One region of the Wenzhouxiangella sp. XN24 genome, then DNA from elsewhere that is predicted to be linked to it. Evidence: predicted binding sites of a transcription regulator. Region 1 holds the regulator's gene; each other region holds the start of a gene.
The links. Region 1 encodes sigma-54, which starts transcription at its own class of promoters, with help from an activator protein. Its sites were predicted from a motif close to TGGCANGNTNCNTGCTT; they were not measured.
Positions count from the first base shown of each region.

Region 1 (17,507 bases):
GCTCGGCGAACTCGATCTCGTGATGCATGACGGCGCCAGCCTGGTGTTCATCGAGGTGCGTGCAAGGGGGAACAGCGCCTTTGGTGGAGCCGCCGCGAGCATCGGTCCCGCGAAACAGCGGCGCCTCGTGGCGGCCGCGCGCCATTTCCTCATGACCCACCCGCGGGAGGCGCAACGGCCTGCCCGCTTCGACGCGGTGTTAATCTCGGGGCCGGACGGCGAAGACCATCCGCACTGGATCCGGGCGGCCTTCGATTGCGCCTCCTGACGGAGCATTGACCCGCATGGCGTCGAAACAGGACATCAGTGCAGCACTCGGGGCCGCCATCGGCGCCGACAACGTGCTCATCGACCCGGCGGACTGCTGGACCTACGGCTATGACAACAGCCGCGCCCAGGCGCTGCCGGTCGCCGTCACGCTGCCGCAGGACACGGCGGCCGTGCGCGAGGTGGTGCTGGCCTGCCGCCGCTTCGGTCTCCCTCTTACGGTCCGGGGGCGCGGCTCGGGCACCACCGGTGCGGCCGTCCCCGAAGAAGGCGGCGTCGTCCTCTCGATGGAGCGCATGGCCGCGATTCTCGAGGTCAATGCGGACGATCGCCTCGCCGTCGTGCAGCCGGGGGCGACCAACGGCGCCCTCCAGGCTGCGGCGGGAGCGGGAGGCTTCTTCTGGCCGCCCGATCCCGGTTCGGCGGAGTACTGCACGGTGGGTGGCAACCTGGCCTGCAACGCCGCAGGGCCGCGTGCACTCAAGTACGGCACACCGCGCGAAAACACGCTGGGGCTCGAGGCCGTCACGGGCGAGGGCCGCATCATCAGGAGCGGCTGCCGGACGACCAAAGGCGTCGTCGGCCTCGATCTCACGCGCCTGCTCATCGGCTCCGAAGGCACGCTGGCCGTGATCACCGAGGCCACACTGAAGCTGAGCCCCTTGCCGGAACGCATCGCCACGCTGCGCGCCGTCTACACAGACATGCGCGCGGCGGCGGCTGCCGTCAGCCGGATCATGGCGCAACCCGTCGTCCCGCGCGTCCTGGAATTCCTCGACGGCGCGGCCCTCGCGTTGCTGCGCGACGCCGAGCCCGTCGACCTGCCACCCGGCGCCGGGGCGTTGCTGATGATCGAGGCGGACGGCCTCGAAGCCCAGCTCCCGGCAGCGATCGACGCGCTCCAGCGGGCGGCGGCCGGCGACGGGCTGCTGGAATGGCGTGCCGCGGATTCCCCGGCCGAAGCGCGCGCCCTGTGGGCCGCACGGAAAGCGTTGTCGCCGGCCCTGCGTCGGCTCGCGCCGAAGAAGATCAACGAAGACGTCGTGGTGCCCGTGTCGCGCATCCCGGAACTGACCGACGGACTGGCGCAACTCGCAGACCGGCATCGTGTCCGGATCGTAAGCTTCGGTCATGCCGGCAACGGCAACCTCCACGTCAATGTGCTCGGGGACGAATCTGAGCTTGAGCGGATGCACGCCTGTGTCGACGAGGTCTTCCGCCTGGTCCTGGCCCTGCAGGGCACGCTGTCCGGTGAGCACGGCATCGGTCGCAGCAAGCGGCCGTTCGTCGGGCTGGAGATCGATCCCGACACGCTGGAGCTGATGTGGCGGCTCAAGGACGTGTTCGATCCCGACGGCATCCTGAATCCCGGCAAGTCGCTGCCTGACCCGGCCTGACGCGCCGGTCACGCCCGACCGCGGCGCGCGCTGTCATCCCCTCGCCTCGCTTGGAATTCTTATGCCGCTCGGCGAGGGGATGACACCCCGCGGCGCTTCCCACGAGACATCATCGATCAGCGGCAGTCGGGCATCGACTGGTCGTGTATCCGGGCGCCGACCATGGGTTGTATCCAAACCAGGCCGAAGCAGTTGCTGAAATCGCAGCTTGGCTAGAGCGGCACATGGAGCTTGATTGCGTGGTTCGGGCCGCCGCCGCGGCCGGCAGGTACCCCTGCCCTTCCCGGCATGCGCCCCCGGGAGCGTGAGTCTACTTGACGACGCTGAGCTTCGGCGGCCCCTTGCGCGGCCCGGAATCGTCGCCGTCGCCGCCATCGTTGCCGGGCGGCGGATCGCCCTCGGAGTCCGTGAAAATCATGCCCTCGCCCGACTCGCGTGCGTAGACGCCCAGCACGGCGCGCAGCGGAATGCGCACCGGAAACGGCACGCCGCCGAAACGCGCGCTGAATTCCACGAACTCGTTGCCGATGTCGAGGCCCTGGGTGGCGGTCCCGCCGATGTTGAGCACGACTTTGCCGTCCCGCACATGCTGCGACGGGACCTGCACGCCTTCCTGCGCCGCATCCACGACGATGTGCGGTGTTTCCCCGTTATCGGAAATCCATTCCACCATCGCCCGGAGCAGGTACGGCCGCCGCGGCCGGCGAGTCTGGTCGTTGCTGGTCAGGGGCGCATCTCTTGTTCGAGTTCGGTCAGGCTGACGCGGAATGACGGGCGGCTGAACAGCATCTCGGCGTACTTGATGATGTTGCGCGCATGAGTCGGCGGGAGGTCGACTTCCCAGCGCGGCAGGCGCCACAGGATCGGCGCGATGCTGCAGTCCACGAGAGAAAACTCTTCACTCATGAAGAACGGCTTGACGCCGAACAACTCCGCGCTGGACAGCAGGCTTTCGCGCAAGGTCTTGCGGGCCCGGTTGGCGGTCCGCTTGTCGCCGCGCTCCAGGTCGTCCACCAGCGAATACCAGTCACGCTCGATATGGTAGAGCGCGAGCCGGAAGCGGGCGCGGCTGACCGGATCGACCGGCATCAGCGGCGGATGCGGAAAGCGCTCGTCCAGGTATTCCGCGATCACGCGGGAGTCATACAGCACGAGGTCGCGGTCCACGAGCGTGGGCACGCTGTTGTAGGGATTCAAGTCGAGGAGGTCCTCGGGGAGACTCGCCGTCTCCACGTCCACCACGTCGAGGCTGATGCCTTTCTCTGCCAGTACGATACGGACGCGATGGCTGTGTGGACAGGTCGGATTCGAAAACAGGGTCATGTTGCCTCGCCTGCGGTGGATGCCCGCTCGTCAGAGGATCACTTCACGTCCTTCCAGAGTTCCTTGTAGTACAGCCAGGAGAACGTAAAGAGCACCAGCAGGAACAGCAGCACGATGATGCCAAGGCGCTTGCGCTCCAGCTGCATGGGCTCGGCGGCCCAGGACAGGAAGGCCGTGATGTCGCGCGCGGCCTGGTCGAATTCCTCCGGCGACATCGAACCGGGCTCCACCAGTTCGAAGCGGTCGAAAACCTCGCGCGAGGTGCCATCGGGCCCCGTTTCCTGTCGATAGACGGCCTCCTGGATGCCCTGTAACGGCCAGAGCACATGCGGCATGGCCGTGCCGGCGAGGACGAGGTTGTTCGCCCCGGTCGCACGCTGGCCAGGATCGGCATAGAAGGATTTCAGGAACGTGTAGACGTAATCGGTGCCGCGCGAACGCGCGATCAACGAAAGGTCGGGCGGCGGCAGGCCGAACCACGTGGCCGCCGCGTCGGCGGGCATCGCGATGCGGATCTGGTCGTGCTGGGTGCCGCCGGCGAACTGCAGGTTCTCGGCGACCTGCTCGATGGTCAGCCCGAGGCCCTCGGCGAGCGTGTTGTAACGCACGTACTGCAGCGAATGACACGCTGCGCAGTAGTTCATGTACAGCTTCGCGCCGCGCTGCAGCGAGGCCTGGTTGCTGACATCCACGTTGGCGGACTGCAGCGGCCCGGCCGGCGCAGCGAAGACGAGACCCGGCGCCGCAAGTGACGCCGTGGCGAGCAGAGCGATGAGGGAGCGCCTAACCATGGTAGGTGATCCTGTCAGGTGGCGTTTTTGTCTTGTCGATTTTCGAATAGATCGGCATCAACACGAAAAACGCGAAGTAGAGAATGGTGAACACGCGCGCGAGAATGGTGTAGACCGTCGTGGCCGGCTGCAGTCCGAGCCAGCCGAGCATCACGAAGCTGATGACGAAGACGGTCAGCGCGATCTTGAACAGCGGGCCCTTGTAGCGGATGGAGCGCACGGGGCTGCGGTCCAGCCAGGGCAGCAGGAACAAGGCGAACATCGCCGCCCCCATCAGGAGCACGCCGCCGAGCTTGTCCGGCACCGCGCGAAGAATCGCGTAGAAGGGCGTGAAGTACCACACGGGCGCGATGTGATCCGGCGTCTTGAGCGGGTTGGCCGGCTCGAAGTTGGCGTACTCGAGGAAGAAACCGCCCATTTCCGGCGCGAAAAACACGATCAGCGCGAACACCATGGCGAAGATGATCCAGGCCGGCACGTCCTTCGCGGTGTGGTAGGGATGGAACGGAATGCCGTCCAGCGGCTTGCCGTCCGGACCCTTGTGCTTCTTGATCTCCACGCCGTCGGGGTTGTTGGAGCCGACTTCGTGCAACGCGAGAATATGGGCCACGACGAGTCCCAGCAGCACCAGCGGCAGGGCGATCACGTGCAGCGCGAAGAAGCGGTTCAGCGTCACGTCGGAGATGAAGTAATCGCCGCGGATCCACTCCACGAGCGGTTCGCCGATCACCGGCAGCGCGCCGAACAGGGACACGATCACCTGGGCGCCCCAGTAGGACATCTGGCCCCAGGGCAGCAGGTAGCCGAAGAACGCTTCCGCCGACATGCAGAGGTAGATCAGCATGCCGAAGATCCAGATGAGCTCGCGCGGCTTCTGGTAGGAGCCGTAGAGCAGCGCGCGGAACATGTGGATGTAGACGACCGCGAAGAACAGCGAGGCGCCGGTGGAGTGCATGTAGCGGATCAGCCAGCCCCATTCCACGTCGCGCATGATGTACTCGACGGAATTGAAGGCTTCCGCCGCGGACGGCTTGTAACTCATCGTCAGGAAGATGCCGGTGACGATCTGGATGACGAGGGCCAGCAGCGCCAGCGAGCCGAACACGTAGAACCAGTTGAAATTCTTTGGCGCGTAGTAACCGGTGACGTGGTCGTCCATCAACTGGTCCCACGGGAAGCGCTTGCGGAACCAGCCGGACAGCCCGCCCTCGTCCCGGCCCGCGCCGGCCGCGTTCTTGTCTGCCGAAGCACCCATCACGCGGCCTCCGTGTCCACGCCGACCAGGATCGTCGACTCGTTGATGTACTGGTGCGGCGGCACCACGAGATTCAGGGGCGCCGGAACACCGCGCCAGACTCGCCCCGCGAGGTCGAATTTCGAGCCGTGGCAGGCGCAGAAGAACCCGCCGGGCCAGTCGGCGCCGAGGTCCGGGGTGCCGGGCTCGAAACGCGCCATCGGCGAACAGCCCAGGTGCGTGCAGGAGCCGATCACGACCAGCACTTCGGGCCGGATGGAGCGGTGCTGGTTGGCGGCGTAACCGGGCTGCTGGGGTTCCACGGAGTTCGGATCGCGGACCATGTCGTCAGCTGCCGCGAGTCGCTCGATCATCTCGGGCGTGCGTTTCAGCACCCAGACCGGCTTGCCGCGCCACTCGACGCGCAGCATCGCGCCATCCTCCAGCTTGCCGATGTCCACCTCGACGGGCGCGCCGAGAGCCTGGGCGCGTGCACTCGGCTTCCACGAAGCGAGAAAAGGCACGGCTACAAAAGCGACTCCGACGGCCGAGGTGACCCCCGTGGCCGCGCCCAGAAAACGGCGGCGGCCAAGATCTACACCATCACTCATCCCGGGTTGACTCCTGGAACATTATCCTGGGGTAAAGGGCCGGCGAACCGGTCATGACCCTGGGGTACTGACGGTTCGGCTGGGCAATCGGTGAATTATACACATCGGACTTTGGAACTGCCTACTGCACGCGGGGGGCCGCCGGCCGCGCGCAGCCGCACCAGCCTCCACGGAATCCCGGTATCCTGCCGCTGGGGACACCGGCCTGCCTATAATGCCGTGTTGCGTGTCCGTGCAGCGACGCCTTTCTGCGCCAGGTCGAAGATGAGCAATTTCCGGCAAACATTGAATTTCCTGCTCCAGTCAGCCGTCGTCGGCCTGGCCGCGGCCTTCGTCATCGTATTTCTCTATCCCGACCTGCTACCCGCCGGGCACCCCATGCGCGGGAGCGACGCGCAACCCGATTCCTACGCGGGCGCCGTCGCCGCAACGGCGCCCGCCGTGGCCAACCTGGTCGGCCGACCCACTGCGCCGGCCGGCTTCGCCGAGAGCCAGGCGACCAGCAGCCTCGGCTCCGCCGTCGTGATGAATTCCGCCGGCTACGTGATCACGAACCATCACGTGATCGCGGGCATGCAGGACCTCCAGGTCGTGCTGGTGGATGGGCGCATGGCGCCTGCGAACCTGGTCGGCACCGACCCCGATACCGATATCGCGCTGTTGAAGGTGGAGCTGGACGGACTGCCGGAGATCCGCGTCGGTCGCTCGGACCAGTTACGCGTGGGCGATGTCGTGCTCGCCATCGGCAATCCCTTCAGCATCGGCCAGACCGTGACCCAGGGCATCATCAGCGGCACCGGCCGCGGCCAGCTGGGCCTGTCGCAGTTCGAAAACTTCATCCAGACCGACGCGGCCATCAACGTCGGCAACTCCGGCGGCGCGCTGGTGAGCGCGCGGGGGGAACTGGTCGGCATCAACACGGCTTTCTTCTCGCGCCGGCTGGATTCCGAGGGCATCGGCTTCGCCATCCCCATCAACCTCGTGCGCGGCGTGATGGAAGACCTGCTGGAGCATGGCCGGGTGATCCGCGGCTGGCTCGGCGTCGGGACCCAGACGCTGACGCCCGACCAGGCCCGCGCGCTCGGGCTGCGCGACGCCTACGGCATCATCCTGACGACGGTCCAGCCGGACAGCCCGGCGGACCGCGCGGGGCTGCGGGCCAACGACGTCATCACGCACGTCAACGACGAGCCGGTGGTGGTCTGGCAGGACGCGCTGCGCAGTATCGCGGCGATGAAACCGGGCACGAAGGTGATCCTGGGCGGCAGCCGGCTCGGCCGGCCGTTCCGGGTCGAGGCCGAAGTCACCGAGAGGCCGTCGCGACCCTAGGTTTCGGCCGCCGGGCGTGCCCGCCTGGCGCTCGGCACGCGCCGGATCGAGGCGCCGAGCTGGGACAGCTTCTCCTCGATGCGCTCGTAGCCCCGGTCGATATGGTAGATGCGGTCGATGAGCGTTTCGCCGTCGGCCACCATGGCAGCCAGCACGAGGCCCGCCGACGCGCGCAGGTCGGTGGCCATCACCGGTGCGGCCTGCAACTGCTTGACGCCGCGCACCACCGCGGTATTGCCTTCCAGCCGGATATCCGCGCCCATGCGCTGCATTTCCTGGACGTGCATGAAGCGATTCTCGAAGACGGTCTCGACGATGGTCGCCGTGCCCTGGGCCACGGCGTTCAGCGCCACGAACTGGGCCTGCATGTCGGTCGGAAAAGCCGGATAGGGCGCGGTACGCAGATCGACCGAAACCAGTCGCCGGCCGCGCATGTCGAGTTCGACCCAGTCCGCGCCGCTGGAGACCTTCGCCCCGGCCTCGGCCAGCTTCGCCAGCACCGCGTCGAGATGGCTGGGCCGGGCATGATTCAGGCGCACCTGCCCGCCGGTCATGGCCGCGGCCACCAGGTAGGTCCCGGTCTCGATCCGGTCCGGAAGGACATCGTAGGCCGTGCCGCCGAGCCGCTCGACACCCTGCACGATGATCGTATCGGTCCCGGCGCCTTCGATGCGCGCCCCCATCGCCACCAGGCAGTCCGCCAGGTCGATGACCTCCGGCTCACGCGCTGCATTCTCCAGCACCGTCTCGCCGTCGGCGAGCGTGGCCGCCATCAACAGGTTTTCCGTCCCGGTGACGGTGACCGTATCGAGCACGATCCGGGCGCCCCGCAGCCGGTCGGCCTGGGCGCGGATGTAGCCGTCCTCGATCTGCACCTGGGCGCCCATCGCCCGCAGTCCGGCAATATGCAGGTTCACGGGGCGCGCCCCGATCGCGCAGCCGCCGGGCAGCGAGACATCGGCCCGGCCGTGGCGGGCCAGGAGCGGCCCCAGCACCAGGATCGACGCGCGCATCGTCCGCACCAGTTCGTAGGGCGCGACGAAATCCCGGATCCCCCGCGGATCGACCTCGACGCGCATGTGTTCGTCGATCGTCACGCCCACGCCCATGCGGCCGAGCAGCTCGATCGTCGTCGTGACGTCCTGCAGGTGCGGCACGTTGCCGATGGACACCGGCTCGTCCGCCAGCAGGGTCGCGGCGAGGATGGGAAGCGCCGCATTCTTGGCGCCGGAGACGCGGATCTCGCCCTCCAGCCGGCGCCCGCCCCCGACCAGCAGCTTGTCCATGCGTGCCCCGGCTCAGGCGCCGGCGGCGAGTTCCGCCGGCGTCAGCGCGCGGATCGACAATGCGTGGATCTCGCCGCCCATCTTGTCGCCCAGGGCCCGGTACACCAGCTGGTGCCGCTGCAGGGGGCGCAGGCCGTCGAAATCCTCGGAGACGACCAGGGCGGCGAAATGGGTGTTGTCCTCCGACTCGACCTCGACGGTGGTCACGGCGAGGCCCTGCCGGATCAGGCTTGCGATATCTTCGGTATTCATCTTTTTTCCGCTTGGCGCCGGGACGGGTCGCCCGGCCGACGAGGTTGCGAGTTTACCGGATGGCGGCGCGCGTGACATCGCCGCGCGAGCGACCGGGCGGCGAGGCTGGGCAAGGAATCGCCGCCGTGTATCATGTTCCGCCAAGCCCGTCTGCCACCCGCCCGGACCCTGCCACCCCATGTTGACCTATTCCGTCGCGACGCTCGCCGGTTTCGTGTTGTTGATGTGGGGTGCCGACCGTTTCGTCGTGGGCGCCGCAAGCACCGCGCGCAACATGGGCCTGTCGCCCCTGCTGATCGGGCTCACGCTGGTCGGGATGGCGACCAGCGGCCCCGAGATCTTCGTCTCGGTCGCGGCCTCGCTGCGCGGCGATCCCGCGCTGGCGGCCGGCAACGCGATCGGCTCGAATATCGCGAATATCGGCCTCGTCCTGGGCATGACCGCGCTGGTCATGCCCATCTCGGTGCGCTCGGTGACGCTGCGCCGCGAGATGCCCACCCTGCTCGCCGTCACGCTCATCCTCACCATGACCTTCATCAATCTCCGCCTCGGGCGGGTCGAAGGCACCCTGCTGCTGATCACGCTGGTGCTGGTGCTCTACTGGCTGGTGGTGATCGGCAGCCGCTCCGGAGAATCCGACCCGATCGCGCTCGACTACGCTTCGGAAATCCCCGGCGACGTCCCGATGCGCAAGGCGATCGTCTGGCTCGTCGTCGGCCTGCTGACCCTGCTCGCCGGGGCCAACCTGCTCGTCTGGGGCGCACAGAACCTGGCGGTCACCTTCGGCGTCTCGGAACTGGTCATCGGCCTGACGGTCGTGGCGATCGGCACCAGCCTGCCGGAACTCGCGGTATCGCTCGTCAGCGCGTTCAAGGGCGAGCACGACATGGCCATCGGCAATATCATCGGCTCCAACCTGTTCAACAGCCTCGCCGTGGTGGGCGTGGCCGGAATCATCCATCCCGCGGTGTTCGACCGGGAACTGCTGACCATGCACCTGCCGGTCATGATCGGCATGACGCTCGCGCTGTTCCTGATGACATACAATTTCGGGGGTAACAGCCGCATAGGCCGGATCGAAGGCGCCATGCTCGTGGGCGCGTTCATCTCTTACCACGTGTGGATCCTCACAAGGTGAACCCGATGCAGGACGACGGCAGGCCGGACGACGAAGCATTGCGGCGGCTCGCAAGGGAAGTGCTCGACATCGAGGCCGACGCCGTGCTCGCGCTGCGGGAACGCGTCGGGGATGCGTTTCTCGCGGCGTGTCGCCATTGCCTCGCCTGCCCCGGGCGGGTGGTCGTGACCGGCATGGGCAAGTCGGGCCACGTGGCGGGCAAGATCGCGGCGACCCTCGCCAGCACCGGCACGCCGGCGTTTTTCGTCCACCCGGGCGAAGCCAGTCACGGGGACCTCGGCATGATCACGGCGACGGATGTCGTGCTCGCCATCTCCAATTCGGGCGAGACCCCCGAGATCCTCACCATCCTGCCCCTGATCAAGCGCCTGGGCGTGCCGCTGATCGCCATGACGGGGCGGCCCGATTCGACGCTGGCCGGTGCCGCGGACGCCCACCTCGATGTCGGGGTGGCGAAAGAGGCCTGCCCCCTCAACCTCGCGCCCACCGCGAGCACGACCGCCACCCTCGCCATGGGCGATGCCCTCGCCGTCGCCCTGCTGCACAGCCGGGGCTTCACTCGCGAGGACTTCGCCTTCTCGCATCCCGGCGGCCAGCTCGGACGGCGCCTGTTGCTCCACGTGCGGGACATCATGCGCACGGGTGATCGCGTGCCGCGGGTTGCGCCCGGCCTGATGGTTTCGGAGGGCCTGTTCGAAGTCTCGAGCAAGGGGCTCGGCATGACCGCCGTGGTGGACGGGGAGGACCGCGTCCTCGGCATCTACACCGACGGCGACCTGCGCCGCACGCTGGACACCCGGCGGGAACTGACGACCACGCCCATCGAGGCCGTGATGACCCGCAACGTGAAGACGGTGCACGGCGACATGCTGGCGGCCGAGGCGGTCCGCCTGATGGAGACCTACGCGATCACCGCCCTGCTGGTGGTGGATGACGACGACCGGCTGGTCGGCGCCTTCAACGTGCATGACCTGCTCCAGGCAGGCGTGATGTGATGGCCGCACCGCACGCAATCGCCGCCGGGATCCGCCTCGTGGTGTTCGATGTCGACGGCGTATTCACGGACGGGCGGATCTGGATCGGCAGCGACGGCGTCGAGTACAAGGCCTTCAGCGTGCGCGACGGTGTCGGCGTCAAGGGCCTGCTGCGCGCCGGCATCGAGGTCGCCATCATTTCCGGCCGCGCCTCGCCCGCAGTCGACCAGCGCATGGCGGAACTGGGCGTGACGCGCGTCATCCAGGGCCGCGAAGACAAGGGAACGGTCCTGTCGCAACTGCTCGATGAGCTCGGTATCGAGCCGCTGCATACCGCCTATCTCGGCGATGACACGCCGGATCTCGGCGCCATGCGCATGGTCGGGCTGCCGGGCTCCGTTGCGGATGCGCACGCCGAGGTGCGCGCCGCCAGCACCTGGGTCGCGACGCAGCCGGGCGGCCGCGGCGCCGTGCGGGAGTTCTGCGAATTCCTGCTCGGGGCGCGCTGAGGTGCGCGGCGGCGGACGGATCTGGTTCGTGCTGCTCGCCGGCCTGGCCATGGGTGCATGGTGGCTCAACCAGCGCTTCACGGAGGCGCCCGCCCAGATCGAGGAGACTCCGGCCGGCGACGGCTTCTACATGACCGAAGCGCAGATAACGACTGCGGGCCCTGACGGCCTGCCGCAGTACCGCCTGATCGCGCAGGAAATCCGTCAGCGTTCTCTCGACGGACCGACCCTGCTGAACGACGTCCGGGTGGAGTACAACGTCTACTCCCCGAATCCGTGGCTGCTGACCGCGCCGGAAGGCGTGCTGTCCGCGGACCAGGACCAGCTGCAGCTCTTCGGCGGCGTCAATGTGCTCAGCGAGTCCAGCGACCACGACTCGACATCGCTGACCACCGAGCGGCTGCGGATCGACATCCCCGCCAACATCGCGCGCACCGACGCCCCGGTGGAACTGACGGTCGGGCCGCAGCAGGTCACGGCCGTCGGCATGGTCGCTTACTTGCTGGAGGAGCGGCTGCAGTTACAATCCGAGGTCCATGGTCGCTTCCTCCCCTGATTCCCGCCGCCGGCCCATCGCGCCGACGCCCGCGGGCGCCCTCGCGGCAACGCTGGCAGCCGCGCTGGCGGTGTTCGGCGTGCCTGCCGCGCTCGCCCAGCAGGAGGAAATCAATCTCGAAGCGGCCTCGTCGGACTTCGATCGCCGCAACGAGCGCCTGGTATTCCAGCAAGTGCGCATTCAGCAGGGCGACATGGTGATCTCGGCCGACGTCGCGGAATCGCGCGATCTCGACTTTTCCGACGGCAGCTGGCTGTTCCGCGGCGACGTCCGTATCAGCAGCCCGATGGGCGAAATCGAATCGGAGCGCGCCACGGCGAGCTTCATAGATCATCGTCTCGCTGCGGCCACCGCCGAAGGCGCGCCGGCACGCTTCACGCGAACGCTGCCCGAGCCTGAGCCGCGGGTGGTGCGGGGTACGGCCAATCGCATCACCTACGACCTCTCCGAAGGCATCCTGGAGCTGTCGGGGCAGGCGGCGTTGCGGGACGGCCTGCGCGAAGTCAGCGGTGGCCGATTGCTCTACCGCATCGCCGAAGACCGGCTCATCGCCAGCGCCGACGATGAAGGCAGCGAACGCGTCCGGATCATCATCACGCCGCCGGGCGACGCGGAGGAAACGCCGGGCGACGATGTTCCCGGCGAGGCGTCCGGGGATCCCGACGAACCGCCGCCCGACGAACCGCCGCCCGACGGGACGAGTGCGCCATGAGAACGCTGCGCGCCGAGGGCATCTCCAAGCGCTATCGCTCGCGGCAGGTGGTGCGCGACCTGTCGCTGTCCATCTCGAGCGGCGAGGTGGTGGGACTGCTCGGGCCGAATGGCGCCGGGAAGACCACGGCGTTTTACATGATCGTCGGGCTCGTGCCCTGCGACAGCGGCCGCATCCTGCTCGACGACACCGAACTCACGGCCTTGCCGATGCATCGCCGGGCGCGCCTCGGCGTCGGCTACCTGCCCCAGGAGGCCTCGGTGTTTCGTGGGCTGACGGTGGAACAGAACGTGCTCGGCGTGCTCCAGACACGCAAGGACCTCGACACGCTCGGTCGGCGACAGGCACTGGAAGAGCTGCTCGAGGAACTCAATATCGGCCATATCCGCGACGGCAAGGGCCTGAGCCTTTCCGGGGGTGAGCGCCGCCGGGTCGAGATTGCCCGCGCGCTGGCCGCCGAGCCCGCTTTCATCCTGCTGGACGAGCCGTTCGCCGGCGTCGACCCGATCTCCGTCATCGACATCCAGCGCATCATCGGGCAGCTGCGCGACCGGGGCATCGGTGTGCTGATCACGGATCATAACGTGCGGGAAACACTCGGTATTTGCGGCCGCGCTTTCATCCTCAACGCCGGCGAGGTCATCGCGTCCGGCACTGCAGATGAGATACTGGCCAACCGGCAGGTTCGCGAGGTCTACCTCGGCGAGCACTTCCGCCTGTGATGACCGTTCGATGATGAAGCAATCGCTACAACTCAAACTCGGCCAGCAGCTGACGCTCACGCCCCAGCTGCAGATGGCCATCCGGCTGCTGCAGCTGCCGGTGCTCGATCTGCAGGCCGAACTCCGCGAGGCGCTCGAGAAGAATGTCATGCTCGAGATGGACGACGGCCTGGAACTGGCCCCGGCCAAGGGCGAGCAGAAAACGCCCTCGGATGCATTGCGGGAAACGCCTGCGGCGCAGTCCGCCGAGAGCGGCACGGACACGCCGGAACGGTTCGATGACGATGTGTCCTACGCCGACGTGTCGGATTTCGGCTCGGGTTACAGCGGCTCGGGGCAGGGTCGCGGCGACGGCGAAGACCAGCGGGATTACGCTGACGTCAGCGGCAGCTCCCTGCGCGACCACCTGATCGCACAGCTGGATGTCGCCTTCCCCGAGGGCGACCGGAAATACATCGCCACGATGCTGGTCGATGCGATCGACGACGACGGTTACCTGACGGAAAGCCTCGAGGACATCTGCACCAATCTCGCGCCCGAACTGGTCACCGACGTGGACGAGGTCGAGCGCGTGCTGGCCTGTGTGCAACGCTTCGACCCGCTCGGCGTCGGCGCGCGCGACCTCTCGGAGTGCCTGTTGCTGCAGCTCGCGCCGTTCGCACCGGACACCCCGGACCTGGAACTGGTGCGCCGCCTGGCCTCCGAATGCCTCGTGGAGCTCGGTGAGCAGGATTACGCAACCATACGCCGGCGCCTTGGGTGCAGCGTGGAACAGCTCGAACATGCAGTGGCCTTGCTGCGCTCGCTCAACCCGCGCCCCGGCGGCGCGGCCGACACCCGTCCGCCGGAGTACATCGTCCCGGACGTTTTTGTGCGGCGCGACGAGTCGGGCTGGCGGGTCGACGTCAACCCGGCCATCGCCCCCCGGCTCCGGGTGAACGCAGCCTATGCGGGCAGCCTGGGCCGGGGGGGCGAGTATTCGACGCTGCGGACCCAGCTGCAGGAAGCCCGCTGGCTGGTGAAGAGCCTGGAAATCCGCAACGAGACGCTCATCCGCGTGGCGCGCGCCATCGTCTCCCACCAGGAACAATTCCTCGAACGTGGCGAGGAAGGCATGCGGCCCCTGGTGCTGCGCGAGATCGCCGACGCGCTCGAGCTGCACGAATCGACCGTGTCCCGCGCCACGACCGGCAAATATATGCATACGCCGCGGGGGGTCTACGAATTCAGGTACTTCTTCTCCAGCCAGGTATCCGGCAGCGACGGGGAGAGCATTTCGTCCACGGCCATCCGTGCCCGGATCCGCAAGCTCATTGCCGAAGAGGACCCCGCCAAGCCCCTGTCCGACAGCGCCCTCACCCGTGCACTCGTGCAGGAAGGTATCGAAGTGGCGCGCCGCACAGTCGCCAAGTATCGGGAATCCATGGGATTTCCGTCATCGAACGAACGCCGGCGCGTGACCATCCGCTAGGTCGAAAACCGCTTTCCACGGCGAAAAACCCTCCCTAGCCAGCGTAGCAAGCCAGCCACTAGAATAGGATTGAAACAAGAGCCGCCGTCCAGGACGGTTCCAACACTCCGAAGGAGTCCATCATGCAGATCAACTTGACCGGTCACCACGTCGATATCACCGAGCCGTTGCGCGATTACGTGCATAGCAAGATGGACAAGGTCGTCCGGCATTTTGACAACCTGATCGATGTCCATTGCGTCCTCACCGTCGAGAAGCTCCGTCACCAGGCCGAAGCCACGCTGCGCGTCGCGGGCGACACCCTGCATGCGGCCGCGGTGGAAGAAGACATGTATGCCGCGATCGACGGCATGATCGACCGCCTCGACCGCCAGGTTCGTCGCCACAAGGACAAGCTGACGGATCACCACAACGGGGCCGGGCGCCCGCGCAGCGCCTGAGTCCACGCCCCCTCCACCCCGGTGCCCCCATGACCTTCCAATCCCTCCTGCTGCCCGGCCGCGTGCTCTGCAACGTCGAAGCCCGCAGCAAGAAACACGCGCTGGACGTGCTCAGCGAACTGCTGTCCTCCGCGACCGATATCGACCAGGGCGATGTGTTCCAGAGCCTCATCAAGCGGGAAAAACTCGGTTGCACGGCCATCGAGAACGGCATCGCGATCCCCCATGGACGGCTGCCCGATCTCGAAGAGCCGATCGGGGCTTTCCTGAAGCTGTCGCGCCCGGTGGATTTCGACATGCCCGACCGCGAACCCGTCGACCTGATCTTCGGCCTGCTCGTGCCTGCGCCGGCGGACAATGCCGGCTGCCATCACGAGGAAGTCTCGCTGGTGGCGACCGCGTTTGCCGACCGCACGCTGGCGACCGCCCTGCGGGGCGCCACTTCGAGCCGGGCGATCTACGAACTGCTGACCGCGCCGGACCCTGCGCGACGGGCCGCCGCGTCATGACCAGCGGGCGCTGACGATGGAACTCGTGATCGTCAGCGGCCTGTCGGGTTCCGGCAAAAGCGTTGCGCTGGCCATGCTCGAGGATCTCGAGTGGTACACGCTCGACAACGTGCCGGCGCGGATCCTCTCGATGGTGGTCACCGAACTGGTCGAAGGCGACGATGCCAAGTTCAACCGGCTGGCCATCGGCCTGGATACGCGGCCCCGCCCCGAGGACCTGCCGGTGACCCGCAGGCTCCTGGCCGATCTGCGCGAACGGGGGATCCACTGCCAGCTGGTGTTCCTGCATGCCTCCGAGCCCGTGCTCGTCCAACGCTACCTGGATACGCGGCGCCGGCATCCCCACACCCCCGACGACGACGGCGACCGGACGCTGGCCGAAGCGATCCGCTTCGAACAGAACCTGCTCGCACCGCTGGCCGAGTCGGCGGACTTCGTGCTGGACACGAGCACGATGAGCGTCCACGAGCTCCGCGACCTGGTGCGCGACCGGGTGGCAAAGCAACCGCGCAACCAGGTCTCGCTGCAGTTCGAGTCCTTCGGCTTCCGCCAGGGCATTCCCAAGGACGCGGACTTCGTCTTCGATGCCCGCTTCCTGCCGAATCCCTACTGGGAACCGGCCCTGCGCGCCCTGACCGGGCGCGAGGCCGGCGTGGTCGATTTCCTCGCGGCCCGCGCCGAAGTCCAGGCCTACCTGGATGACATCACGCGGTTCCTGGGCACCTGGCTGGGCCACATCGAAGCGGCGAACCGCAGTTACCTGACCGTGGCGATCGGCTGCACCGGCGGACGCCACCGCTCCGTGTACCTGGCCGAACGCCTCGCCGAACGTTTCCAGGACGAGTTTCCCGGCGTGACGGTGCGGCACACCGGGCTGGAACGGCTGGCCAGGAGTGCGATGGCGCCGGGTTCGCGGAATCCGTAGCATCGCGTCGCGCGAAACCTCGTACCTGCTCCTTCGAAACAGGACAAGATCATGAACCGACTGCCGTCTTTCGCCCTTGCGCTGCTGCTTTGCGCGACGCTCGTATCGCCCGTGGCGCAGGGTTCGCCGGCCGAGGGATCGCCGGCCCCGGATTTCGCGTTGCCCGACCAGGAAGGGGAGGTCCGCCGCCTGGCGGATTACAGCGGCAAGTGGCTGGTGCTGTACTTCTATCCGAAAGACGATACGCCCGGCTGCACGACGCAGGCTTGCGAGTTCCGCGACAACATCTTCGCCTTCCGCAACAACGGCGCGGAAATCGTCGGCATCAGCCTGGATGACGTCGAGACACACGAGGCGTTTGCCGCCAAGCACGGCCTGCCCTTCACGCTGCTTGCAGACACTGGCGGCGCCACCGCCGAGCGATACGGCGTATTGCGCAACTTCGGGCTCGTCAAGCTCGCCAGCCGCCAGACTTTTCTCATTTCGCCGGACGGCGTCGTGGCGCGCCACTACGAGAAGGTCGATGTGAACAAGCACTCGGAGGAAGTCCTGAGCGACATCGTCGCGCTCAGCGGCGGGGGCTGATTCAACCCCGCCGCGGCCCGGCACGGACTCGGTGTGGCGCACCCCGGGACGCCTTTCCGCGGCATCGCGCTTGACCCCCCGCCGCGCGTTTAACTATCGTGCATGCCTGCACTTGCCAGGCTGCCGCCCGTGCCCTCCGGAATCCTGAAATTTTTTCCCATCGTCCACTGGGTGCGCCTGACCACCCGGAAGGACCTGGCGGCGGATATTTTTGCCGGCGCCATCACGACCGTGTTGCTCGTGCCCCAGGGCCTGGCCTACGCGATGATCGCGGGTCTGCCGCCGGTCGTCGGCCTGTACGCATCGATTCTGCCGGCGGTGCTCTACGCCCTGCTCGGCACCAGCCGCGACCTTTCCATCGGCCCGACGTCGATCGCGGCGATCATGGTGGCCGCCGCCATGGCGGGTGCCGGGGCGGGCATCGACCCGGTCGCGGGCGCGGTCATCCTGTCCGCCTTGTCGGGCCTGATCCTGCT
Region 1 is NZ_JAAMFG010000021.1:200,578-218,084, reverse strand. It holds gene G6032_RS02395 (YraN family protein) at 1-268, shown strand, start outside; gene G6032_RS02390 (FAD-linked oxidase C-terminal domain-containing protein) at 285-1,664, shown strand; gene G6032_RS02385 (ClpXP protease specificity-enhancing factor) at 1,975-2,391, opposite strand; gene G6032_RS02380 (glutathione S-transferase N-terminal domain-containing protein) at 2,388-2,987, opposite strand; gene G6032_RS02375 (cytochrome c1) at 3,026-3,778, opposite strand; gene G6032_RS02370 (cytochrome bc complex cytochrome b subunit) at 3,771-4,937, opposite strand; gene petA (ubiquinol-cytochrome c reductase iron-sulfur subunit) at 5,033-5,623, opposite strand; gene G6032_RS02360 (trypsin-like peptidase domain-containing protein) at 5,888-6,952, shown strand; gene murA (UDP-N-acetylglucosamine 1-carboxyvinyltransferase) at 6,949-8,238, opposite strand; gene G6032_RS02350 (BolA family protein) at 8,251-8,490, opposite strand; gene G6032_RS02345 (calcium/sodium antiporter) at 8,669-9,628, shown strand; gene G6032_RS02340 (KpsF/GutQ family sugar-phosphate isomerase) at 9,634-10,623, shown strand; gene G6032_RS02335 (HAD-IIIA family hydrolase) at 10,623-11,111, shown strand; gene lptC (LPS export ABC transporter periplasmic protein LptC) at 11,113-11,667, shown strand; gene G6032_RS02325 (LptA/OstA family protein) at 11,648-12,379, shown strand; gene lptB (LPS export ABC transporter ATP-binding protein) at 12,376-13,101, shown strand; gene G6032_RS02315 (RNA polymerase factor sigma-54) at 13,112-14,572, shown strand; gene raiA (ribosome-associated translation inhibitor RaiA) at 14,695-15,012, shown strand; gene G6032_RS02305 (PTS sugar transporter subunit IIA) at 15,042-15,521, shown strand; gene rapZ (RNase adapter RapZ) at 15,538-16,446, shown strand; gene G6032_RS02295 (peroxiredoxin) at 16,498-17,031, shown strand; gene sulP (sulfate permease) at 17,161-17,507, shown strand, end outside.

Region 2 (3,971 bases), on a different contig from region 1:
TCTTCGGCAACCAGACGGCCGACCCGGCGAACCGCTACGTCAACATCTTCCTGGGCGCCACCAGCTACGACAAGATCGTGATCAGCACCACGCAGTTCGCCTTCGAGTCCGACAACCACGCGTTCGCGCAGGTGCCGGAGCCTGGCACATTGGCGCTGCTCGGCCTCGGCCTCATCGGCGCGGGCGCCCTGCGTCGTCGCCGGAGCCAGTAAGACAACGAAGGGGAGGTGCGCCGACCCCGCTCCTTACAGCGACCGACGCAACATGACAAAGGGCAGCCGCAAGGCTGCCCTTTTCTTTTCGTCAATCGATCCCCAGGGCGCCGGTAGCTTGACCGATTTGGCATTTCTCGCCGCCCGACGATTGCTATGATGCGAACCCGTCAACTCCCCGGAGAACACAGATGGCGCAAGGGATTCTCGTCACCGGCGGTGCCGGCTACATCGGCAGCCACGTGGCGCGACAACTCGGCGAAGCCGGCGAGCGTGTCGTAACGCTCGACAACCTGTGTACCGGGTTTCGCGAAGCCGTGACGCATGGCGAACTGGTGATCGGCGATACCGGTGACCAGGCGCTCGTGAGCCGCGTCCTGGCCGAGCACGACATCGACACGATCATGCACTTCGCAGCGCATACCGTGGTCCCGGAATCGGTCACCGATCCGCTGAAGTACTACCGGAACAACACCTGCGCGACGCGGAATCTCCTGCAGTGCGCTGCCGAGGCCGGGGTGAAGCACATCGTGTTCTCGTCCACGGCCGCCGTGTACGGCCTGCCGCCGGGCGGCGTCGCGAGCGAAGACACGCCGACGGCGCCGATCAACGCTTATGGCACGTCCAAGCTGATGAGCGAGTGGATGCTGCGGGATCTCGCGGCGGCGGGTGGCCCGTCATACGTCGCGCTGCGTTACTTCAATGTGGCCGGCAGCGATCCCGAAGGGCGCATCGGCCAATCCACGCCGAATGCCACGCTGCTGGTGAAGGTCGCGTGCGAAGTGGTGGTTGGGAAACGCGAAGCGCTCACCATTTTTGGCACCGACTACGACACGCCGGACGGCACTGGCGTGCGTGACTACATCCATGTCGAAGACCTGGCCACCGCGCATCTCGATGCGTTGCGCTGGTTGCGCGACGGCGGCGAACCAAAGGTGCTCAACTGCGGCTACGGGCACGGCTACAGTGTGCGTGAAGTTGCGCAGGCCTTCGAACGCGTCACTGGCGAGCCGCTGCCCGTGCGCGAGGCCGAGCGTCGCGCCGGCGATCCGCCGACGCTGGTTGCGAACGCGAGCCGCATCCGCGAGCTGTTTGGCTGGACGCCGAAGCACGACGACCTGGACCAGATCGTCGCCTCCTCGCTGGCCTGGGAGCGGGCGCCGCGGTACAGCGCGTAGACCACCCGGCTTTTTGTCGAAATTCCTTACAATTTCTGATTCTCGAACGCTGTCGCGCCGCAATAACGGCATTTATTTCAGTCGGTTGAGACTATGGTACGAAACTTGTATGTCTCTCCACGAACGGGATTCACATCCCGGATGACGGTTTAGAACGAAACTGCGCGGATCAGGCGCGAGGGAATGAAAAAATGAACTTGACTCAGAGATACAAGACTTTCGGCGCGGCAGCGAGCCTTTTGGCATTGTCTGCGTTGGGGACCGGCGTTGCGTCCGCTGGGCCGATTTTCGTTGACGACACTTCCAGCGGAATCACAGGCGAATACCTTGGCGAGGACTGCATTGCCGCAACCTGCGTACAACTCGGCGACCGCTACACCGTAAGCGGTGGCGCTGTTATTGCTCCCGCTGAATTCGAGCCCGGCGACTACAAGACTCCCGGGTGGGACTCGTCCGACCCGGACAAGACGTTGTCATATAACGTGACCAGCAGTAAAAATGTGCCTCCGGGCGCAATCAGTAAGATCGTCATCTCCGACCTGGACGGCGCGTTCGATTTCTACTGGGGATCGGTGGACTCGTACAACGTGGTGACGTTCTTCTCCGGCGGTAGCAACGTCCTGGCCATCACTGGCACGACGCTGAGTTCTATTGGTGGGGGCACCGCGAACAATTTCGGTTTCGATGCCTACGTCAGTTTCGTCGGCAAGTTTGATAAAGTTGAACTCTCAAGCGCCAACGGCGTCGCCTTCGAGGTGGCAACTGCTGTACCGGAGCCTGGCACACTGGCTCTGTTGGGACTTGGCCTGATCGGCGTTGGCTTCGCGCGTAGACGCGCTGCTGCCTGAACTGATTCGGAAGGACGGGTTTCCGTCGATCCGTAGACCGACGCAAAAGCCCCCTGCAACGAAGTTGCAGGGGGCTTTTCTTTTTCGAGCCACACCTTTGCAAGAATGATGGCGTCGCTCGCGTCGGCTATACCAAGGCATTTCACCGCAATGCCCCCCCGGAGTGCGATTCAGGCTTTAAGCGAGTTGACCGGCCTTAGAAGCCGTTTTTACCCAAGAGAAATCCATTCTAAGCCTTCTAAAAAGGGCGTATTTTGCCCTTTCTCTATTTATTTCATACACTTACTACGGTCCGACCCCAACCAGCCAACCAGAGTGTGACCCCCGTCACACTTCCCATCTCTCCCCCCAAACCCGCGCCAAATACCTATTGCACCCCACCCCGACCGGGCGTAGAACTACCCCCACTGACAAGGGCAAACTCGTCGAAAGGCGGGGACGCAAAGCCACCGGTCTAAGGGACAAGGTCCTACGACAGCGGGGTTGCCAAAGAACCGGATCGCGCTACTCCCCCTCCCAGGGCGCCCTCCAGCCAAACGGCAACCTCCTGTACCAAAGACCCCCGAACGGCCAAGCCTCTCGGCGGTTTCCCCTGTCGGTACATCCCGGAAACGGGCGATACGTAAAGACTTACGAAAGTCGAGGCCACTGAAAAAGGCAAACTCACTGAAAGGTGAGGACGCAAAGCCACCGGTCTAAGGAACCCAACGCAGGGTTCTACGATAGCGGGGCCGCCAGAAAACATGGAAAGACATTCTTCATATCTCAGGCTGCAACGCCGCTCCAGGTTAGCGAGCCTCTTTCCCTCTCCGGCGCGTCCGATCCGGCGCGGTCCTGTCCGCGCACTGCAATGCACTGCTACCCGTGAGTTCAACTTTTCCGTGGCCATGATGCGAAGCGAGGTTTCGCCATGGCTACCTGGAACACACTTCTAAAGTCGCGTTTCACCGCACTGACGGTTGCATTCCTGCTGACGACGCTGAGCGGCTGCGGCAGCGAGAGCGATGACACCGCGGCGGCCGTGACGCCGCCGCCGCCAAGCAGCACGACGCCGCCCCCCAGCACGACCCCGCCAATCGATCCCGAGGTCGAAACCCACATCACCGGCAGCGTCGGCGACGGCCCCATCATCGGCGCCCGCGTCCGCGTCCTCGCCAACACCGGCCTCCTGCTCAGCGAAAGCACCAGCGGCAGCACCGCCGACTACGACGTCAGGATCAAGACCCAGGGCAAGCATTACGCACTCACGATTCGCGCCGACCAGGGCACCGACCTCGTCACCGGACTCGCTCCCGATTTCGAACTGGTCGCCGTCCTGCATAGCCCGTCGAACCGCACCGTCAAGAACCTGAACCCCTTCTCGACGCTGATCTTCGAAGCCGCCCGCATGAACGGCGGCGTCAGCAACGAGACCGTCACTGCCGCCAGCCACGCCGTCGTCACGCGCTACGGCTTCGGTCTCGACACGGCGGTGATCGCCGATCCCGTCGAGACCCCGATCACCGACGAAAACATCCACATGATCGTCCGCTCCAGCGAAACGCTCGGCGAAATGATCCGTCGCACCCGCGATGCCATGACCGCTACCGGCAGCACCATGGACGGGGACGCCATCATGCAGGCCCTCGCGTCCGACCTGATCGACGGCTGGATCGACGGCATGGGCGGCCTCGAAAGCCGCTCCCGGATCGCCGCGGTCGCCAACGTCGCCAGCGCAGCCGTCCTGCTCGAGA
Region 2 is NZ_JAAMFG010000034.1:664,639-668,609, forward strand. It holds gene G6032_RS10820 (PEP-CTERM sorting domain-containing protein) at 1-212, shown strand, start outside; gene galE (UDP-glucose 4-epimerase GalE) at 404-1,390, shown strand; gene G6032_RS15495 (PEP-CTERM sorting domain-containing protein) at 1,582-2,238, shown strand; cyclic di-GMP riboswitch class I at 2,644-2,729, shown strand; cyclic di-GMP riboswitch class I at 2,885-2,977, shown strand; gene G6032_RS10835 (putative Ig domain-containing protein) at 3,149-3,971, shown strand, end outside.
Region 2: a site for sigma-54 is predicted at 1,485-1,501, ahead of G6032_RS15495 (PEP-CTERM sorting domain-containing protein). Genes of this name have one in related genera too.

Region 3 (3,971 bases), on a different contig from region 1:
ACAGCAGCGCCTCGTAGTCGCGCTCGCTGAACAGGGAAATCAACGCGTGTCGCACGGCCGGCATGTGACGCTGGATGGTCTCGGTCTCCTTGGAGCCGAGCGTCATCACCTCGATGGAAACCTGCAGGTAGCGCAGCTGGCCGCCGGCGGCGAAATTCACGACGAGGGGCGGATCCAGCGACAGGTAGGAAGCCTTGCTGCGGGCGCCGGGCTTCGGCTCGGCCGGGGTCGCGTCGGCGGTCTCGCCCGCCGTGTTGCCGGCCGAGAACTGCTGCCAGCCGAACCAGCCGCCGGCACCGAGGCCAGCCACCACCACGAGGATCAGGATCCAGCGACCGATCCCGCGCTTGCCCGGCGCTGCGGCCGGCGCCTCGCCCTCGACACCTTCTTCGAGCCCTTCTTCGAATTCTTCTTCGAAGCCTTGCGCTTCGAAATCCCCGGGGGCATCGACTTCCGGATTGATCATCTCTGTGGCACTCCTGGCAAACGCGACTATCTCGCGTAAGACGGAAGCAAAAGCCGTGCCACAAAGAAAATATTAATATTTACATGGGGTTATATTCGCGTGTCCGCGCCCTGTCAGCTTCTTGACGCGCCATGGAGGGCGTCGCGCCAACGGATCGTCCGGCAGGCCGGGAGACGCGCAGCGGTCGAGCGGTCCGGCAGGCGTCAGACGAACAGGTCGACCAGGCCCAGCCCGGCGCGGGCGACGGCCTGGGCGCCCGGCAGGGTCTCGTCGTCGGCCTCGCCGACGCCACGCCCCGCCTCCGCGTCGGCGCTCGCGTCACCGCGTTCGCCGGCCCCGGCCTGCTGCTGGCCGATATCCATGTTCTCGAGATGCAGGCCTTCGGCCTGGAACATCTCCCGCAACCTCGGCGCCGCGGCCTCGAGCGCCTCCCGGACGGCCGAGTTGCCCGCGGCGAAGGTCAGGCGCAAGCCGTCCTCGTCGACACGGACCTTGACGTCCACCCGGCCGAGCTCCGACGGGTTGAGGCGCAACTCGGCTTCCTGGGCCTTGTTGGACACCATCCACAGGACCCGCTGGCCGACGGCCTCGCCCCAGTCGGGCCGCCCGGGGGCGATATTGATCGGCAGGCTCGGCGGCGTCGTGGGGGGCGTGCCCGCCTGGGCCGCGAGATTCGCCAGCGGCGAGGCGCTCACCGCGGCCTGCAAGCTGCTGTTGCCGGCGAGGGTGCCGCTGCGGGGCGCCTCGACCAGCTCGAGCCCGGCCGCACCGGGCTTGCGCAGCATCGCCGCCTGGAGCTGTTCCCTGAACTGTCCCGGCATGCCGTTCAGCGTGCGGAGCATCTCCAGCATGCGCGTCAGCGATTCGGGCCCGTCCGTCCCGGCCGGAAGTCCGCCGGCCGGCAACTCGCCGTTCAGCAACGTGGCGGCAGCCAGCGGATCGGGAACCCCCGGCATCGGCCCCGAGCCGGGCGCGCGGAACGCGAATCCGGGGGGCGGATTCACGGCCCCGGGCGGCAACAGCTCGCCGGTGAGCGGCAGGACATTGCCGCTGCCGGCATCACCCGTTGCCGGGTCCGGCTGGCCGGCCAGGACGCCGAGCGGATCGTCCTGCTCGCCGCCAGGCGCGTCCTCCGTCGGCCCGTCACCGTCTTGCGTTCCGGCCGCCTGGTCCTGCGCCGTTGCCCCGGCTCCACCACTGGCAGCCTTCTCCTGCTCCGCCCCGCTGTCGGGTTGCGTCGCGCCGGGCTTGTCGCTCGTCTTGCCTGCTTCGTCCTGTGCCGCAACGGATGATTCCTTGCCGGCGGCGGAATCCTTGCCGGCATCGGCATCCTCGCGGGCCGCACTGTTGGAAGCCTCACCGCCGGCGGGCTTTTCGGCGGACCGGGCCCGGCTTTCGCTGTCGGCCAGGACACTGGCGAATTCATTGTCCTTGCCGCTGCGGCCGGATTCCGCGGAATCGCCGCGCGTGCCCGGCAACCGCGGGCCACCGGATTCGGCAAGTGCTGCAGGCATATTGGACATCATCGGGGTCGTCTCCCGGCGCGCTCACGGCGCGCGGCTGGTGAAATAACCGGGGCGAAAAAACACTTCATGCCGCCAGACCTTGCAGAAAACGTGCCAGCGGCGCGGCGCGGCCCCGCGGCCAGGCCGCCCGGCCCACGCCGGGACTTCGCGAGACCGGATCGGAAACCGCACATCACGGCCCGGACCGCCGGCCGCGCATGGCGCACTCGTCCTGTTCGCGCTGCTCCCCGCGCCTGGCTTCGCGACTCTCTTCGTCCTGGTAACGACCGACCACTTTTTCCAGGGCCTCGTGATCCATGCGCGAAGTCACCCAGCGGGCCCGGGCGGCCTCCAGGTCGCGGCGCGCATGCTCGACGGCGTTTTGCTGCTTCTCGATGGCCTCGGTGAGCTGGGCGAGGAACAGCCGGCCCTCGCGCAGCGCGCGGCAATCCCGGTTCGCCTGCGCCTCGAGGCCGTCGGCGTACTCGCGCCACCAGGCGCGCAGTTCCGCCAGGCGAAGCTCCTGGGTGGCGACGACTTCCTGGAATCGGCCGAACTCCTGGGCCGCGGCCTGCTCGCGATGGTCCGCGACCCTGGCGATCGGCTCGAGGCGTCGGCTTCTCAGCATTTCGCTCATGGTCTCAGGCCTCCTTGGCCTTTGGTGCAACTACCCGGCCGAGCGAGTCGAGACTCGCCTGCAGGGGCACCTTGTCGTGCATGTCTTGTGACAGCCAGGCTTCGAGGTCCGGCTGGTAGGCAACGGCTTCGTCCACTGCCGGATCGGTGCCGCTCTTGTAGGCACCCACGCTCAACAGGTCGCGGTGCTGCGACCAGGTGGCGTACAGGCGCCGGAAACGCATCGCCGCGTCGCGATGCGGGACCTTGCATATATCGTTCATCGCACGGCTGATGGAGGCCTCGATATCCACGGCGGGATAGCGGCCACCCTCCGCCACGCGCCGCGAGAGCACGACGTGGCCGTCCAGCACGGCGCGCGCCGCGTCGGCGATCGGGTCGTTCGTGTCGTCGCCCTCCGCGAGCACGGTGTAGAAGGCCGTGATCGAGCCGCCGCCCGGCTCGCCGTTGCCGGCGCGCTCGACCAGCTGCGGCAGGCGCGCGAACACCGAAGGGGTGTAACCCTTGGTCGCGGGGGGTTCGCCGATGGCCAGCCCGATCTCGCGCTGCGCCTGGGCGAAGCGCGTCAGCGAATCCATCAGCAACAGCACGTTCAGGCCGCGATCGCGGAAGTACTCGGCGATCGTCGTGGCCAGCATGGCGCCGTGCAGTCGCATCAGCGGCGGATGGTCCGCCGGCGTGGCGACCACCACGGCGCGCTTCATGCCCTCGGGCCCGAGGGTCTTCTGCACGAAATCGTTCACCTCGCGGCCGCGCTCGCCGATCAGCCCGACCACGGTCACGTCGGCCGCGGTGTAGCGGGTCATCATGCCGAGCAGGACACTCTTGCCGACGCCGCTGCCGGCGAACAGGCCCATGCGCTGCCCCCGCGCGACGGTCAACAGGCCGTTGATCGAGCGCACGCCGACATCCAGCGGTTCGGCCAGCGGGGCCCGCGACAAGGGGTTGATGGCCTGGCCGCGCAGCGGCATCCAGGCGTCGCACTCGATGGGCCCGCGACCGTCGAGCGGCCTCCCCGCGCCGTCCACCACCCGGCCGAGCAGCCCCTCGCCCACCGGCGTGTTGCGCGAGCCCGACATCGGCCGCACGCGTGCGCCCGGCGTGAGCCCGTGGATATCGCCCACCGGCATGAGAAAGATCCGTTCCCCGGCGAAGCCGACCACTTCGGCCTCGGTCTGGGCGCCGCCGGCGCCGATGATCACGCAGCGTCCGCCGACCGGCGCCTGGCAGCCCACCGCCTCGAGGGTCAGTCCCACCATCCGCACGAGCCGCCCTTCGGCGATCATCGGGTCGGTCAGTGCCACGCGCCGCCGCCGCCGCGAAAGGCTGTCGCGCAGCTGGGTGCTGCGCTGCTCGGGCAACAA
Region 3 is NZ_JAAMFG010000032.1:29,547-33,517, reverse strand. It holds gene G6032_RS07665 (flagellar basal body-associated FliL family protein) at 1-466, opposite strand, end outside; gene G6032_RS07660 (flagellar hook-length control protein FliK) at 670-1,992, opposite strand; gene fliJ (flagellar export protein FliJ) at 2,165-2,608, opposite strand; gene fliI (flagellar protein export ATPase FliI) at 2,613-3,971, opposite strand, start outside.
Region 3: a site for sigma-54 is predicted at 2,072-2,088, ahead of G6032_RS07660 (flagellar hook-length control protein FliK). Genes of this name have one in related genera too.